3 regions of the Brevibacillus sp. NPDC058079 genome follow, and region 1 is predicted to be linked to each of the others. Evidence: riboswitches for the same ligand, from Rfam matches in the RefSeq annotation. Region 1 holds a riboswitch; each other region holds the start of a gene.
What was found. Region 1 has a riboswitch for lysine ahead of ACFVS2_RS11555 (aspartate kinase). Riboswitches for the same ligand answer to the same signal wherever they lie in the genome.
Positions count from the first base shown of each region.

Region 2: it holds a riboswitch for lysine, as region 1 does, so the genes downstream of both, dapD (2,3,4,5-tetrahydropyridine-2,6-dicarboxylate N-acetyltransferase) here and ACFVS2_RS11555 (aspartate kinase) in region 1, are expected to answer to the same signal.
Region 3: it holds a riboswitch for lysine, as region 1 does, so the genes downstream of both, ACFVS2_RS23605 (amino acid permease) here and ACFVS2_RS11555 (aspartate kinase) in region 1, are expected to answer to the same signal.

Region 1 is NZ_JBHVSO010000003.1:293,717-297,940, forward strand. Features, by position in the region: gene ACFVS2_RS11545 (succinate dehydrogenase cytochrome b558 subunit) at 1-138, opposite strand, end outside; gene ACFVS2_RS11550 (YslB family protein) at 568-1,020, shown strand; gene ACFVS2_RS11555 (aspartate kinase) at 1,074-2,315, opposite strand; lysine riboswitch at 2,546-2,733, opposite strand; gene uvrC (excinuclease ABC subunit UvrC) at 2,837-4,224, opposite strand, start outside.
Region 2 is NZ_JBHVSO010000002.1:500,257-504,480, reverse strand. Features, by position in the region: gene ACFVS2_RS09105 (EcsC family protein) at 14-868, shown strand; gene ACFVS2_RS09100 (GNAT family N-acetyltransferase) at 843-1,391, opposite strand; gene ACFVS2_RS09095 (flavodoxin) at 1,460-1,900, opposite strand; lysine riboswitch at 2,041-2,230, shown strand; gene dapD (2,3,4,5-tetrahydropyridine-2,6-dicarboxylate N-acetyltransferase) at 2,322-3,032, shown strand; gene ACFVS2_RS09085 (aspartate aminotransferase family protein) at 3,047-4,224, shown strand, end outside.
Region 3 is NZ_JBHVSO010000008.1:280,981-285,204, reverse strand. Features, by position in the region: gene ACFVS2_RS23610 (hypothetical protein) at 118-981, opposite strand; gene ACFVS2_RS23605 (amino acid permease) at 1,200-2,648, opposite strand; lysine riboswitch at 2,762-2,947, opposite strand; gene ACFVS2_RS23600 (DinB family protein) at 3,032-3,526, opposite strand; gene ACFVS2_RS23595 (CGNR zinc finger domain-containing protein) at 3,695-4,224, shown strand, end outside.

The DNA.
Region 1 (4,224 bases):
TACTGCCTGGTTGAAAGCTTCAGGTCCACGAGTCGCTTGATAGTTGGCGGTCAAGTGGAACACGAGGAAGAGCCCGATCGGAAACAAACCAAGAAGTGAGTGTAGCTTGTGACTGAGAAAGCTATGGCCTTTCGCCATACAATGGTCCCCCTTTCAATGTATGTAACTCTCAATTCTGTGAAAAACGTCAAGCATCACCGCAAGCGGTCCAAAACGGTTTTCGTCCGTTTTGATAGACCTTTCCCCAATATCCTAACCCATTGCCTCACCCATTAGACATAGCAAAACCGCCACGATCATTTTATGAAGAGCATCTTGACGCTGTTCACAAAAAGACTGCGTTTGCTAGATCATATGAATTTGTCGGAATGTGTCAAAATTCGAGAAAAAGTTGGGCAAAACTTTGACCAAATCCAATTGTACTCTTGTCGACACAGAGCGTCAAGACAATCAATGTACTAAATACATTGATAGAATAACTTTGTTTAGTCTAGCTATTTTTTCTATTAAGATGTCATAAATGTGAGCCCCTCCTCATAATCTAGTACAGACAGGAGGGAGGCACATATGAAAGAGAAGGATCAGCTTGCAGCACTGTTGCCGCCGGAGACCATTCCCTATGCGGAAAGAATGAACATGCCCTATCTTGGCTATCATCTTCTACGCGAAACGCTGACCAGCACCCTGCTAGGTGATAGTGAAAACCATATTCTCTATTGGATAGGAAAAAATATGGGCCGCCAAATCCCCATCCAATCTGCAACTGGCCCGATTATGCCTTTTATTCGGCTCGGATTAGGCCAACTAGACATCGTGGAGGAGACCAGGCAAACTATCGTCTATTCGCTCACTCATTCTATTTTTAGCTATCAGTCTATAGAGAGACTAGGATGTAGTCTTTCTTTTGAGGCTGGGATCATAGCTGGTATGATTGAGCAGTGGAAAGCAAGAGAAGCGTTTAGCAAAATCGAAATGGAAAGCCCTTCAGACATACGTATATCTGTACAAGTAGCGTCATGAAGAAAATGCCCCCTCTACCTGTAACAAAGGGAGAGGGAGCATCCATCCATGTTTTATACTCCGTGCACGACCGCGGTTTCCTCGACATCCAGACCATATGCCGAATGAAGACTGCGAACAGCCAGCTCCGTCAAAGCTGCGGGAATAACGCAAGAAACCTTGATATCAGACGTAGATACCATTTTAATAGAAATTTCTTTTTCTGCCAGGACGCGGAACATTTCGGCAGCTACCCCTGGATTGTTGATCATACCTGAGCCAACAATTGATACCTTGGTCAAGCCTTCCTCGAAATCGACTTTTTCAAAGCCAAGCTCGGTTTTGTTTCTGTCCAGCGTATCCAGTGCTTTTTTCAGATCATCCGCTGCAACGGTAAAAGAAATGTTCGTAACAGACGCATCATAGGAGCTTTGGATAATGATATCGACGTTCACCTGATTGTCCGCCAACGTATTAAACAAACGGGAGAGCGTCCCGACCTTGGCAGGCATGCCGACAACCGTAATTTTGGCTACATCTTCATCGTGTGCAACTCCACTTACTACTCTTCCTGTTTCCATGTTGGCAACCTCCTCAACGTACGTACCATCTTCGGCAGTAAAGCTGGAGCGGACGACCAGCCTTACCTTGTATTTTTTCGCAGCCTCTACTGACCTTGGATGAAGAACCCCTGCACCGAGGTTCGCCAGCTCCAGCATCTCATCATACGAGATCGTATCCAGCTTGCTCGCAGCTGGAACCATTCGCGGATCAGCTGTGTATACCCCGGACACGTCCGTAAAGATTTCGCATTTCTCAGCGTTCAAGCTCGCTGCGAGTGTAACCGCAGATGTATCCGATCCACCGCGGCCGAGCGTCGTAATTTCACCTTCGTCACTGATCCCTTGGAATCCTGCCACAATCACCACACGACCACGGCCGAGCTCGGATTGAATCCGCTCTGGATCAATCTGCTTGATCCGTGCTCTTCCGTGAATCGCCTCTGTGGTAATTCCAGCCTGCCAGCCCGTCAGAGAAATGGCGTCGTAGCCTTTTGTATGCAAGGCCATCGACAAAAGCGCGATCGATACCTGCTCCCCCGTGGTCAGCAGCATATCCATTTCACGCTCGGATGGGTATGCGCTAATCTGCTTGGCCATGTCTACCAATACGTCAGTAGATTTCCCCATTGCAGAAACAACGACTACCACATCATGCCCTTCCTCTTTGTAGCTGATAATTCGATCCGCAACTCGTAAAATTCGCTCAATGGTACCTACAGAGGTGCCTCCGTATTTCTGCACGATCAACCCCATGCGGCTTCTCTCCCTTTTCTCATATCCAATGTTGGTATTTATCTCGTATCGTATGGTTTTTCACTATTCTCTCTATAAGGAAAAGTCTTACATTTTTATTTTACAAAAAAGGCACCGACAAGGAATAAGACCTGCCGCTGCCTATTGTTTCGACATACCGGTTCCTCCCTCCCAATACACGCGGACAACGAAGATTGACAGTAAACACCATCAAAACTCACATTGACACACCGTGAGATAGCTCTCCATCTGACAATTGGTCATTGTACAGATGACAGTCCTGCATTTGTTCAACGCAGACCCAGCATGGAGAAAAGCGGGTTTCCCTCCACACTTCGGCGAATTCCCCTTTCCCGTCCCCTTCACAGATACCCGATCTCAGGGTGGTACTCTTGGTTTTCGCGCCTCTACCTCACTCCATAATGGAAGTGAGGCTAACTATTCTGTTTGAATCGGATTATATCATGAGTCTAAAAATGGATCAATTCCTTTTTAAGAGGATGTTCCAAAAGTTACATTTGCTATGTGTCCAGCTTGCGCAGATGCCCGATGATTTCTTTTGCCAGCTTGTCGCCGATCCCTAATTGGCGGAAGTCTTCTACCGTCGCCTCTCGCATTTTTTTCAGCGAGCCAAAATGAGAGAACAACAGCTTGCGTCGCTTCTCACCGATACCCGGGATCTCATCTAATTGCGAAGAGAGCATCGTTTTCGTCCGGGATTGTCTGTGGAACGTAATAACAAAACGGTGGACTTCATCTTGGATGCGCTGCAACAAATAAAACTCATAGCTATCACGCCTAAGATTTACAGGCTCTGGCGGATCTCCGTACATGAGCTGAGCAGTGCGGTGCTTCTCATCCTTCGCGAGTCCACAGACGGGAATATAGAGACCCAGCTCGTTTTCCAGCACGTCCATAGCGGCACTGATTTGACCTTTTCCACCATCGATCACAATCAGGTCGGGCATCGGCTGGTTTTCTTTCAGCAGACGAGAGTATCGACGGAGAACGACTTCGCGCATGGAGCCGTAATCATCTGGTCCCTCGACGGTTTTGATCTTGAATTTGCGGTACTCCTTTTTGTCAGGGCGGCCGTCTGTAAACACAATCATCGCAGACACAGGCTCTGTTCCCTGAATGTTGGAGTTGTCAAACGCTTCAATTCGATGAGGAACCGGAATCCCTAAAATGTGACCGAGATTGTGTACCGCTTGGACCGTACGAGCATCGTCCTTGGACATCAGCGCGAACTTCTCCTGCAAAGCAATACGGGCGTTCTCGGAAGCCATGTTCACGAGCTCATGCTTTTTGCCTCTTTTGGGAGCGTGGACTTTGATGCCCAGCCACTCACTCAAAAGCTCCGGTTCACTCTCTTGCGGGAGCAAAATTTCTTTTGGCAGCGCATTTTGCTTGTCGTAGTAGAACTGGCTCACATAAGACATGAAGTCTTCGGTTTCGCTACCGTAGTATGGAAAGGAAGTCGTCTGACGCTCGATCATCTTCCCTTTTCGCATATAGAACACCTGAATGCACATCCAGCCTTTTTCCACAGCAAACCCGATAATGTCGCGGTCTACCGTATCAGCGAACGTGATCTTCTGCTTCTCCATCACCGCTTCGATGCTCTTGATCTGATCGCGATATTCCTTGGCGCGTTCGAACTCCATGTTTTCTGCGGCTTGCAGCATTTTTTCCGTGAGAGTTTGCTTCATTGCATCATGGCCACCATCGAGGAACCGGCTGATTTCATCCACCAAACGCTGATTTTCCTCTGCCGATACCTCGTACACACAGGGCGCTAGACATTGTCCCAAATGGTAGTAAAGACAAACCTGCTTGGGCATATTGCGGCATTTGCGCAACGGATAGAGGCGATCCAGCAGCTTCTTCACCTCGGAGGCATCTCCGG
Region 2 (4,224 bases), on a different contig from region 1:
GCGGCCAGGGAGGTTGTTGGGTTTGAGGGAGTCTAGGGAGACATTAGTTACGGCATTACGTGAAGTGGAGGCTTGGGAGAAGGACCAGAACGACTTGTGGTTCTGGGAAAAGCTTGGCAGACTTCCTTTTGTTCTGTTAGATCGGATTACGCCTGCTTTCGTTCAAGAGAAGCTGGGAAAAGCCGTAGATGAAATGGCAGCCTTTCTTGAGACAGGTGGAACTTATTTGGTGCAGGATGAACCGATTTACAAACGGTTTGGCAAACGAGTAGAGGGACAGGGCACGTCTGTTATTGGCAAAGAGGAGATTGCCGCTGTACCGCTTACGATCATGAATGATGTTGCAATGGAGTTAAAGGATTCACGTGCGAATTTTGCCACGGTACAAGGTGCCACGACTGGCTTCGGAGGGATTTTTACCCTCGCGATCGATATCCCGTTGTTGATGGGGACATCCCTAAAAGTATTACAAGAGATGGCTCTTGCCTATGGCTATCGACCTGAAGAGAAGAGGGAGCGGCTGTTCGTCGTCAAATGCTTGCAGTTTGCTTCATCAGACATCGTAGGGAAAAAAGCGATACTCGCTGAGCTCTCCCGCTTTGATGATCCAAATGCGCAGAGAGAGGTAATGGCGCAATTGCAGGGATGGCGTGAAGTCGTGGTAACGTACACTGAAAACTTTGGGTGGAAAAAGTTATTTCAAATGGTGCCCATTGCAGGTATTTTGTTTGGGGCGTATTTGAACCGCTCAACCGTACAGGATGTCGCCGAAGCGGGGATGATGCTGTACCGCAAACGGCGCATCCTGGAGCGGCTGCGTGAGAGCGAAAAGAGCGAGGAAATTACTGAGACCACTCCTCAACAGTAAGAGCGTAGAGGAGATGGTCCTCCCATACACCATTAATTTGCAAATAGCGTAACGAAAGTCCTTCCTGGCGAAAACGGTTTTTTTCCAAGACGCGAATGGAAGCTTGATTGCGAGGCATAACAGCAGCTTGTACCCTGTGCAGCCCAGCATCCATTAAAGCAAAGTGAAGAGCGAGATTTACTGCTGCTGTCGTATAGCCTTTGCCATTGCACTCCTGATCCATAAAGTAGCCAATCGTAGCATTTTGCCACGCGCCGCGTGCGACATTCGACAACGCTACACGTCCAATCATCTTTCCGGATTCTCGTGTGAATACGCCGAAAGCATAGGCTGTGCCACGTTCAAAATCATTCTGTGCTTGCGAAATCTGTTCTTGCTGTCCTGGGAGGGTCAGAAATGAAGCGGGGCGGATCGGTTCAAATGGTTGGAGAAAGTCATGATTACGCAGCCGAAGCCCTAGGAGCTCGGCTGCGTCTTGTTGTTGGAGAGGCCGTAAGAGAATCTCGTCTGTATGTAGTGACATGAGATCAATCCTCCTTAAAAAGTTGGATTGATAGTATATCATGTGCCAGAGTATTTGGGAAACATCAATTAGCCGAGCAATTCAGCAAACGATACCCCAAATGCTTTGCAAGTTTCCACTTCTTTTGCAGTAGGAGATAGCTCGATTTTCAAACCTTCCAAAGGAGTTTCCGCACCACGCTCGCTCGCCTTTTTTAGCAAAATATCAACAGCTGCACCGACATGCTCGTAAGCGGAGTCGCAAGAGCCAAAAGCAACTACCTTTTTCCCGCTGAGGTCAATATCGTCCATTTCCTCATAAAAATCCAGGCATTCGTCTGGCAATTCGCCATCGCCCCATGTGTAGGCACCAAGCAAGATTCCGTCGTAAGCTTCGAGTTCTTTTGTGTTCGCATCCATCACTTCTTTTATCTCCAGCTCAGCACCAGTTGAACGAATACCTTCTGCAATTGCTTCAGCAATTTCCTGTGTATTCCCTGTCATGCTCGCGTATACCATCAAAATGCTCATAAAACGTAAAACCTCCAATTAGATAATGAGTATCATTCTCACAAATAAAATTAATGAAAATGAGAATCGTTGTCAATAACTTTTTTCTTATTGCCACGTTTCATTGATTTTGGTAGAGTTAAATAAAATTATAATAATATACTCTAAATAGAGGTGCGCCGAAGAAGAGTAAGTCTTTTCGCAATCTGCCAGGGGGCAGGAGAAGGAAGAAAGGCTAAAGCGCCGAAGCTTATGCTATGCCCCTACGTAGCACAGGCTGGGGTGTCTCATGAAAAATGAACATCCTGTCACAAGGGACCTCAAGTCTTTTTGTGGAGCGCTATTTATGATTTGCTTATGTAGTATCAAAAGCAATGAGATAGCGAATGCACTCATTGCTTTTTTTGATTTACCATGCTGTTATTTTGAGGAGGATGTAACTATGAACATGATGGATGCTAACGAAATTATCGCGTTTATTCAAAAAAGCGAAAAGAAAACACCAGTGAAGGTATATGTGAAAGGGAACCTGGAGGGAATCGACTTCGGTGCGAGCTCCAAAGCTTTCATTACTGGTTCTACTGGTGTTGTTTTTGGTGAGTGGAAAGAGATTGAGCCAGTGCTCGCGGCTAACGCAGACAAAATTGAAGATTATGTGGTAGAAAGCGACCGTCGCAATTCCGCTATTCCATTGCTGGATACAAAAGGGATTCAAGCGCGTATTGAGCCAGGCGCAATTATCCGTGACCAAGTGACAATCGGTAATAATGCGGTCATCATGATGGGTGCTTCCATTAACATCGGTGCAGTCATCGGTGAAGGTACGATGATCGACATGAATGTTGTAGTAGGTGGACGTGGAACCATCGGGAAAAACTGCCACATCGGCGCGGGATCGGTTATCGCGGGCGTTATCGAGCCGCCATCTGCACAGCCAGTTGTTGTCGAGGACGATGTTGTCATCGGAGCAAATGCTGTCATTCTGGAAGGTGTACGCGTAGGAAAAGGTGCTGTCGTTGCAGCGGGTGCTGTCGTGATTGAAGATGTACCTCCATACGTAGTAGTTGCGGGAACGCCTGCACGTGTGATCAAGCAAATCGATGAAAAAACTCGTTCCAAGACAGAGATCAAGCAGGAGCTACGTCAGCTGTAAGGGAGAGAGTGCACATGGACTGGCGTTCGCTCGATGAACAATATATCGTCTCCTCTTACAAAAGACTTCCGATTGCCATAGAAAAAGGCGAAGGAAATTACTTGTACGATACGAACGGGAAGAGCTATCTCGACTTGTTTACCGGCCTTGCTGTAAACGTTCTGGGGCATTCTCATCCGCGCATTGTACAGGCTTTGCGTGAGCAGGGAGAGCGCTTCTTGCATATATCCAATGTATTTTTAAACACACCGGCTATTCGTTTGGCCGAGCGTTTGGTTGCGAACAGCATTAGTGGGAAAGTATTTTTCACCAACTCTGGTGCAGAGGCTACAGAGACTGCGATCAAGCTGATTCACAAATGGACGAAGAACGAGGGAGCAGGTCGTGAAGGCATTGTTGTCTTACGCAACAGCTTTCACGGGCGAACACTCGGAGCAGTGCGTTTGACGAGGCAGGCTCACGTCTATCAAGACTTTCCTCAGCCGGCTTTTCCTGTTTATGAACTGGATGTGGAGGACACGGAAGGATTGCGAGCGATTTGCCAGGAAGCAAGGCCCGCTGCGGTCCTCATGGAGCCAGTCTTGGGTTCCGGTGGTGTCGTGCCGTTAACGGAAGCATTCTTGCGAGAGGTAGCTGCGATCTGTGAACAAGAAGGCATGCTCTTTGTCATGGACGAGATCCAGACAGGAATGGGCAGAACAGGAAAGTTGTTTGCTTATGAGCATGCAGGCGTAATGCCAGACCTTATCCTTTTTGCCAAAGGCATAGGGGGAGGGCTTCCGCTCGGCGGTGTCATCGCTGGTCCAAAGCTGATGAACCAGTTCAAACCAGGGGATCACGGAACGACGTTCGCACCATCACCACTGTCTGCTGCTCTCGGGAATGTCGTGTTGGATGAATTGCTTGATCCAGCCTTCATCGCTCACGTAGAAAAAGTCATTGCGTACCTGTGGTCGGGCTTGGAAGCGTTGCGAACACGTCTTCCAGATCAGCTGCAATCCCTTCGCGGAAAAGGCTTGATGGTTGGAATTCCGCTCTCTTCCACTCCGGAAGAGGTAAGCCACTTGCAGCAAGCGTTCCTTGACGAAGGAATTCTCGTTGACGTGACGCAGAAAACGATTGTTCGTCTGCTTCCGCCACTGACGTTGACAAAAGCCGATGTGGACCGTTTTCTTGCCGTGTTTGAGGAGCA
Region 3 (4,224 bases), on a different contig from region 1:
CATCTGCCTGCCAATTTCCTTAACTGGAAAAGGAAAGAGACTGGTACTACACACGAAAAAACAGCCCCAGTCCCAGGAAAAGTTCGGGCGGAGGCTGTGACGATCATCTTTGTGCAGTTAACTCGTTTTCTTGGCTAGGATCTTCATAAAAGAGGCAAGATTCGTTTGTAGCAATGGTGTGAAGGTTGAAAAGGAAGTATTTTCAGCGAGCGTATTCATTTGACGAACAAATTCAGTGGCGTCCTTTGTATTTACATTCTCAAAGCGGTTAGCGATTTTTGTATTTTTTAAATCGGAGAGAAGCGTAGCTTGTTCGTTTCGGTATTGTGCGATCCAGTCTGGACGATGTTGCAGCTTTTTGACGAATTGAATCAGCGTGCTTACTTTCTCTGTTTGATTGGTTGTGGCCGCTTGCATTTTTTTGTAGGCTTCTGGGTCATACCGCTCCATCAGCTTGGACGGATTAACATAGTCGTTCGGCGCCCCATGTGGTTTTTGCGGAAGCTCTACGTAGCTGGCACTGCCAGTTGCAGGGTCAACCTTTCGTGTTTTGGCGACTCCAGCAAGCAGCTGGAGGGTATCCAAAAATTCAGCAGCATTTTTTTCATCACCCATGTATTGGTCTGCCAAATATTTACCTTGGGTTAAACCGACTTCTACCAAAGCAGTTCTTTCTTCATCCGTGTAAGTGGATTGGGAGTTGAAAAAATTTTGCTCCAGGATGTGGTCAAAGCCTTTGCGAGCCTCGGGTGGTTTATCTGCGAAAATTTTATCCAAACGCTCATTAATCTCTGTGCTAAAGAAAAATTGGACGCTGTGATGTTCGATGGCATCAGCAGGTAGCTCGCGTGCCTTGTGTGAACGAAGGTCTACAGTATCGGGCTTGGGCAATCCCAGACTAGTTCCTGTCACCATTTTGGGTGCAGGTTGGTTAGTTGGAAGCTGGGGGGTTAGGTAGCGGGTATTCGATTGGATTTGCATGTTCTACTCTCCTCACATGGATTCATGTTCAGTCGTGATGGCAGGAGATCTGGTTACCTTTTATCAGATGACTGGTATGAGCTGTGAGAACGGAAGGAAACGGATCTCAATTGCTTCTTGTCTATACTATCGGCTGTTTTTGGTCCATTTTTAATATGCTGGCAAATATGAAAAAGGACTCCCGTTTAGATAACGGAAGTCCGTATTTTTTTCTTCGATTACTTCGTGTATTCATCCATGCTGAAGTCTACTTGTTCAAGCGGGACGAGCTTGGTCTTTTTGGTGATTTTATAAGCGAGCCAAATGATTAAGAAGAGTGGCAGGCCAATGTAAGAGACCAGGACGCCATACCAGTCAATCATTCCACCCACGAATGCGGAGTAGTTTTGCCCCAAAATAACGATACAGCAAATGATGAAGGCAAAAATCGGTCCAAACGGGAACCATTTTGCCCGATAAGGCAATTCGCTTAAGTCACGACCCTGAGCGATAAAGGCTTTGCGGAAACGATAGTGACTAATGGCAATTCCCAGCCAAGCGATGAAGCCTGACATACCGGAAGCATTCAAAAGCCATACATACACTTCACCTTCCCCAAACAGAGAGGACAGAAAAGCAAGGGCGCCAATGAGCGCAGTCAAGATCAAGGCATTGATCGGTACGCCGTTACTTGTTACTTTTGCGAACCATTTTGGTGCGTTTCCTTCTTTCGCCAAGTTCCATAGCATGCGTGTAGAGGCGTACATACCAGAGTTACCAGCTGACAATACAGACGTGAGAATAACGGCATTCATGACAGATGCTGCAAAAGCAAATCCGGCATTTTCAAATACAATCGTAAACGGACTGATCGCAATATCCGTAAGGTCGCCACTGATCAGATTTGGATTATCGTATGGAACCAACAACCCGATGATCAAAATAGCGAGGATGTAGAAAAGCAAGATGCGCCAAAAAATTTGACGGATGGCCTTCGGAATGTTGCGGGCAGGGTCTTCGCTCTCCCCAGCTGCGACACCAACGAGCTCTGTCCCTTGGAAAGAGAATCCGGCAATCATAAAGACACCGAGCAGGGCCATGAAGCCGCCATTGAATGGCGCGTCGCCTTTGGTGAAGTTTTGGAAGCCAACTGCTTGGCCGCCCATAATGCCAAAAATCATCAACACACCCACAATAATAAAGATGATGACCGTTATTACTTTAATCAAGGCGAACCAATATTCTGATTCTCCATAGGCTTTCACAGACAGGAGATTCAAGGCAAACAGCAATCCGAGGAACAAAGCGCTCCACAATATCGCTGGGGTATCCGGGAACCAATATTTCATAATAAGTGCCGAAGCTGACAGCTCGACGGCAATGGTAATCGCCCAGTTGTACCAGTAGTTCCAGCCGAGAGCAAAGCCGAGAGATGGATCGACGAACCGTGTGGCATACGTCGAAAACGAACCGGAAACAGGCATGAAGGACGCCATTTCCCCCAAGCTGGTCATTAAAAAGTAAACCATGATACTAATGGCGAGATAGGCGACTAAAGCTCCACCTGGTCCGGCGGAATGGATCGAGCCTCCACTCGCGAGAAACAATCCCGTCCCAATCGAGCCGCCGATGGCGATCATCGTCAGGTGTCGGGCTTTTAAACCACGTTGCAATTGATTTTGTGACATAAGCTGCTTGCACGACCTTTCTTGATTTTTGAGAAGGAAGGTCGGAAATTAAAAAACCGCCATAGCCAAAAAAATGGCATAGGGCGGTATCATCCAATCCCCACCAAGCCTTCACTGAAGATAGCTCACCACGTTTGCTTGGCATGCAAACGTGACAGTTCTGCCTCTTTCGAGTACAGCCCCAACCCAATCGCACAGAGACGCGATATGAGCTTCGGCGGATTTTCCTTACCTGGAGTCATTGATTTTCTCTGAATCTCGTACAGGATGATATAAAAGCCGCGACCTCTATCCCCACCGTGAAAGATGAGGATAACATGTATGAAATTATGTGATTTAACAACTATAAAGGATTGTTCGGGATTAATCAATGTGAAATTTTGTTATTCAAATGAGCGTCTGGCAGGCCAGGAGCCTTGCAGCTTGCGAATTTGGACGATTTGTCCTGTATGAAACGCATCATGCAAGACAAGACTCATTACGGCCTGGTAAATGGGTTTATAGGTAGCCATCTGGTTTAACTCTTCATCCGTCAGCAAGGAAAGCTTTTCATGAATGTGGTGATGGACGCTTTCCATTCGTAAGAGGGTAGCTTTCCAAGCGTCTTCGTCATCTGGACCACCGGATGGGGTGAAGGTATCATCGTTCGTCACAGCGGAGCCAGGAAATTCGGTGCCCAAAAGACGATGCAACAGGCGTTCTTTGTAATAAAGCAGGTGGCTGACGTTTTCCCAGATTGTGTTGGCTGCTTCTCCCACAGGGCGCCAGTTTGCCTCCGCTACTGATACTCCGGCAAGCGCTTCTTTTAAGGGTGGATACCAGTCTTCCTTGTCATAGGCACATTCCCATCCGTGCAAAAGCAATTCCTTCCGATTCATACGCTTCCTCCTCGTCTGTGAAACAGATTGATGAAACGCTATAATAGCTGTAAGAAATGATTGTGTAACCAGTTAATTCAATTACGATAGTTACAAATAAAGATTACCATATCCTGTATGGTCATACAAGAGAGAAAAATGAAGGGTTTCGTCAGGAGAGTTGATGACATGGACTGGCTTTGTATCGATTTTTTAAATAGTGATTGGCGGGATTGGCGCGGTTCTGGTCGTGGGGAAAATCGTCTGGAGAAAGAGGAATGGCTGTCATCCTTTTTGCAGACATACAAGCTAACCGCACCGCTGCCGATGAATGAGGCGTGTGCCGCGTCTCTTTTGCAATTGCGGGAGCGTTTGAGACGTATGCTAGAGGCCGTAATCCGTGGAGACCGATTCCAAGAGGAGGACCTTGCGGAATTGAACAAAGTGTTGGCTCTCGCTCCTTTTCATACGCAGGTGTTGTATGTAGATGAGGAGGGCGGCTACAGGCAAAAGCAATCCAGCCAAGCAGAGGGATGGTCACTCGTCATGGCACAAATTGCAGCTTCTTTCGCGGAGTTGCTTGCCCCACAGCATCTGGAGCGAATCAAAATATGTGACAACGAGGATTGCCGCTGGGTGTTTTATGATGAAAGCCGCAACCGGGTGCGCCGCTGGTGTGATGACAAAATGTGCGGAAACCTGATGAAGGTGCGCCGTTT